2 regions of the Paraburkholderia acidisoli genome follow, and region 1 is predicted to be linked to the other one. Evidence: riboswitches for the same ligand, from Rfam matches in the RefSeq annotation. Region 1 holds a riboswitch; the other holds the start of a gene.
What was found. Region 1 has a riboswitch for cobalamin ahead of cobG (precorrin-3B synthase). Riboswitches for the same ligand answer to the same signal wherever they lie in the genome.
Positions count from the first base shown of each region.

Region 1 (2,386 bases):
GCGAACGACTCGCGATAAATCGCCTGGCCGTCGCGGATGTAATCAGACATCGGTGTTGCTCCGGGTGCGCCGCGCGAGCAGGGGCGCGGCGGCTTCGATCGTCAGGTTGGGCGCGACGAGGCGGCCGAAGCGGGCGGCTTTCTCATCGACATCGTCACGCCGGTAAAGGTCGTAATGGCCGGGCGCGCACGCAAGCAGCGTGAACGTCGCGCGATGGGCGGCGGCGCACGAGCGCTCGCAGCCGCTCAGGTGGACTTCGGCGGCGTTGGCGTCGTGCGGCAGCAGGGCGGCGAGGCGGTGCGCGTCGGCTTTGGTGTCGGCGTGGCTTTTCGCGCAGCCCGGCGAGCCCGCGCAGGCGATCAGCCGCGCGAGCGGATGCGCGCGCGTGACGACGAGACCGAGCGCGTCGAACGCGGCGAGCACGGCGGGCATTGCCTGCGCGCTCACGTTCGGCATTAGCAGGCCTTGCCACGGCGTGACGCGCAGCGTGCCGTCGCCGTGCGTTTGCGCGAGCGTGGCGAGCGCGTTCAGCGTGGCCGCCTCGATGCGGCCGAGCGCCGGTTGCGCGCCCACGTAGCCGCTGCCGTCCGGCTGCAGCGCGTGCGCGCCGAGGCGTAGCGCCGCGTTCGTTGCGGTGGCGCGTGGGCGCGTTGCTTCGTCGCGGCGATACGGCGCGAGCGCGAAACCCGCATGCCCGCGCGCGCGTTCGAGCAGCGCGTCCATCGCGTTTGTAGCGTTCATCGCATTCGTCGCGGCGATGTCGCGCATGCGCTGGATGCGGCTGTCGTTATCGGCGAAATCGAGGAACGCGTGCAGCAGCGCCCGCACCGTCGCGCAAATGTCGCTCGCGGCCAGCGTGCCGAGCGGCGTCTCTCCCGGACAGCCCGCGAGACCCAGCGCATAGTGCGCTTGCCCGGCATCTTCCGCCTCGCGCGGCAGCGCCGCGAGCCAGATGTCGTGCGGATGCGCGCGCTCCGCGAGGCGTTCGCCGCCGTCGAGCAGCAGCGCGAATTTCGGCGAGAGCGCGGCAAAACGCGGCTCGCCCTGCAGCATGTCGATGAGCGCGGCGGCCAGTGGCGCGGTGTCGTGCGCGTGCGGATCGAGACCCGCGAGCGGGCTTTGCATCACGTTGCGCAATTCGTCGGCGACGCAGGTTTGCGCGCGCGTGCTCGCGGTATCGGCGCCATGGAGGCCATGAGGGCCGAGACCCGCCGCGATCAGCGCCGCGCTCAAGGCCGCTTCTTCGCTCGCGCGCACGCCGCGAATCTGCACGTTGGCGCGATTCGTCAATTCGAGCACGCCGCGCGCATGCGTCAGCGCGGCCGCGGCGAGCGCGCGCGCGGCTGCCGCGCGCAGCACGCCGCCGGGCAGGCGCACGCGGCAAATGCCGCCGTCGCGCGCGGCGACCACGCGCACGAGGCCCGGACACGCGGAAGGGCGGATCGCGGCGTCGGCGGCGGACGTGAGTGTGGAATCGGGCTTCAAGGGCATGGCGCAAACGCGTCGCTTCGGCGCACGGGCGTGCGTCAGGCGGCGCTACAAAAACACCCAGCGGTACACCCCGCCCGGCATGGGTACGTTCAACGGTTCGGCCGGCAGGTCTCCTGGCTCGCAGGTCGCGAACCGCATCGGCCTTCCCGGTAAAACCAGTGGCTCGGGTGGATGCGGTCTCGCTGCTCACAGTCGCGGGGGCGGCCACAGCTTCGCTGTGTTCCCTTTTGAGCCTTCACGCTTTTCAGCCTGAAGGCGCCGGCGGAAGCGGTATTATGCCCGTTTTCATGCGCGTCCCGGCCAGCGAACGGCTTGCGGGCGCGCGGCACGACCCCGAAAACGGAGAGCGGATGCAGGGCAAGGCGTGGCTGACGGTGATCGGCATTGGCGACGACGGATATGCGGGACTCGCGCGCGAGGCAAGGCGCGCGCTGTTCGACGCGGCTATCGTGACGGGCGGCGCGCGGCATCTCGCGATGCTGCCCGCGCGCGTGCGGGCGCGCCGCGAGGCGTGGCCGCAGCCGTTCAGCGTCACAGCGTTGCTGGCGTATCGCGCGGCGCATGTCGATGTCGAGGCCAATGTCCATGCGGCCGCCGATGCGAATGTCGATGTCGATGCCGATGCGGAAAACCACGCGAAGCACGGCGTGTGCGTGCTCGCGAGCGGCGACCCGATGCTGTTCGGCGTGGGCGCGACGCTCGCGCGCCATCTCGCGCCCGGCGAAATGCGCGTGCTGCCCGCGCCTTCGTCGCTCTCGCTCGCGGCGGCCCGGCTCGGCTGGGCGTTGCAGGACACGGCCATGGTCTCGCTGGTCGGCCGTCCGCTCGACGCGTTGCGCCGCCAGCTCTACGCGCGTTCACGCGTGCTCGCCTTGAGCGCCGACGGCCGCACGCC
Region 1 covers NZ_CP046914.1:1,558,048-1,560,433, forward strand. Annotated here, with positions in the region: gene FAZ98_RS21020 (precorrin-8X methylmutase) at 1-50, opposite strand, end outside; gene cobG (precorrin-3B synthase) at 43-1,485, opposite strand; cobalamin riboswitch at 1,578-1,769, opposite strand; gene cbiE (precorrin-6y C5,15-methyltransferase (decarboxylating) subunit CbiE) at 1,842-2,386, shown strand, end outside.

Region 2 (2,386 bases), on a different replicon from region 1:
GCGGCCGTGAAGGTGCCAATGCCCGTGGTCGCGTCGAGCGCCGCTTCCACCGTATCGCTGCGCTCGGGCTGCAGGTCCGGATTCGCGTAGCCCGGGTAGTACAGGTCGTTGAACGTGGGCAGGCGGAACGCGTTGCCGTACGAGACGCGCGCCGTGTACACCGGCGTGATCGCCCACGCGAGCGCCGCGTTGCCCGTGTTCACCGCGCGGCCTTGCACGATCTCGTGGCGGCCCGCGAGGAACAGCGTGAGCGGGCCGAGCGTTGCCGCCTGGTGCATGGAGACCGCCGAATCGTTGCGCGCGGGCACGCCGTTCGGAATGTCCACGGGCAGGAACGCCAGTTCGCGCGTGAAGTCGTACGCGAGCCGGGTTTCGCCCGAGAGCGGCTGGCCGAACAACGTGTGGCCCGTTTCCTGATGCGTGATCGAGGTGGACGTGGAGAGGCGCGTCGAGTCGATCTCGTCGGTGGCGATCGTGGGGTCGTTCGCGTAGAGGAACTGGCGGTCCGTGGCATAGCCGAGCGACTGATCGAACTGCGTGGTCGGCGTGAGGTCCAGATGGAACGCGATGCCCGTGGTGAGCTGGTTGTCGCGCTGGTGGTCGTCGCCGCCGAGAAAGTCGTACGAAAGATCGCTGCGGTGATAGAGCGCGAAGGTTGAGATCGACCAGTTCTCGTGCGCGTAGCCGAGGCGCGCGTCGAGGTCCTGCGCGTGATACGGGTTGCGGCCGTTTTCGTGGCCGTAGGCGTAGGGCGCGGTCGCGTCGATGCCGGCCGTGTTGTAGTCGTGCAGCCCGAGCGAGTACGTGACGCCGCCGAGCGCCGCGAGCGGGCCCGTCGACGGGATCGTGCCCGAGGTGCGCAACTGCGTGTCGAAGGTCTTGTTCGAGCCGCCGCCGAACGACACCGTGGTCTGGTTCGGCTGATTCGCGGCGCGGCGCGTGAACAGTTGCACCACGCCGCCCATGGCGTCGGCGCCGAACGAGGCGGCCGCCGGACCCGAAATCACCTCGACGCGATCGAACGCGTCCGTCGGCAGATCGGCCCACTCGGCGGTGCCCGTGGTGGCCGAGCCCACGCGAATGCCGTCGATGAATACCGCCACCTGGGTCGCGGACGAGCCGCGGATGCTGACCGCCGCCGTCGTGCCGGGGCCGCCGTTCTGCAGCACGGTCACGCCGGGCAGCGTGGCGAGCGCCTGGGTGATGCTCGGGTCGGCGGGCGAGAGACGGTCGAGATCGGCGCGCGTGAGCACCTGGGTGCTCGCGTAGCGGCCGTCGAACGACTGCGGCAAGTGCTGCGTGTCCCCGGTGACGAGGATGTTCGGCAGCGTGGTGTCGGTGTTGGTATTGCTGTCGGCGTGGGCGGCTTGCGAGGCGCAGGCGAGCGCGGCCGTGGCGAGTAAGGTATAGGGAAACTTCATGATGCGGCTGGAAACAGCTCCTGATGGCGGGCTGTCCGTGCAACGGGCGCACGCGCGCAAGCACGCGCGCGACGCTTTTGCGCATTGGGGGACCCCGCCCGCTGCGGCTGCTGGACTCGAGCGATGGCAGGTCTCCTGGCTCGCGGGTCGTCGCTCGATGCCGGCCTTCCCGGTTTCCCAGTGGCCACGCGTGGCATGAACTCGCCGCTGACAGTTGCGGGGGCAGCCGCAGACTCGGCGCGCGCGCCTCACTGCGTTCCCTTTTGATCCCGTCGCCGGGAACCATCAGCGCGCAAGGGTAAGGGCGGTGCGGTACGGGCGTCAACTTGCGTCGACGTCCGGCACGCGAATTCGGCGCGAAGTGTGGTGAAAACGCCGGAACGCGCGCCGCAAGACGAGGTTCCGGCGCGGTTTTCGGTCGCACACGGGGGCGGCGCTGTGCGCAACGGGTCGCTTTGCCGGTATCCGGCGCGCGCGCCGCCACGCGCGCCCGCGCTTCAGGCTAGTTCGTGCATGTCTCCGGCCTCGACCACCTGCATCGACGAAGCCTGCCGTTCCGCCGCCGTCATGGGCTCGGCGCGGCCGCCGAGATAGCGCGCGAGAAACGCCTCGGCCACCGCGTAGTACGAAAAGCGGTTCACGGGGCGCGCGAAACCGTGGCCTTCGTCGGGATACAGCAGATAGGTCACGGGAATGCCGTTGTGCTTCATCGCCGCGACCATCTGGTCGCTTTCGTCCTGGCGCACGCGCGGGTCGTTCGCGCCCTGCGCGATCAGCAGCGGCCGGGCAATGCGGTTCGCCTGGTGCACGGGCGAGCGTTCGCGCAGCAGCGCGAGACCCGCTTCCGTGGCGGGATTGCCCATGGCGTTGACGAGTTGCGCGCGCATCGACTCCCACCACGACGGCACGGTTGCGAGCAGTGTTTCCAGATTAGAAGGCCCGACCACGTCGATACCGCACGCATA
Region 2 covers NZ_CP046915.1:852,219-854,604, forward strand. Annotated here, with positions in the region: gene FAZ98_RS25995 (TonB-dependent receptor domain-containing protein) at 1-1,421, opposite strand, end outside; cobalamin riboswitch at 1,530-1,722, opposite strand; gene FAZ98_RS26000 (S9 family peptidase) at 1,919-2,386, opposite strand, start outside.
Region 2: it holds a riboswitch for cobalamin, as region 1 does, so the genes downstream of both, FAZ98_RS25995 (TonB-dependent receptor domain-containing protein) here and cobG (precorrin-3B synthase) in region 1, are expected to answer to the same signal.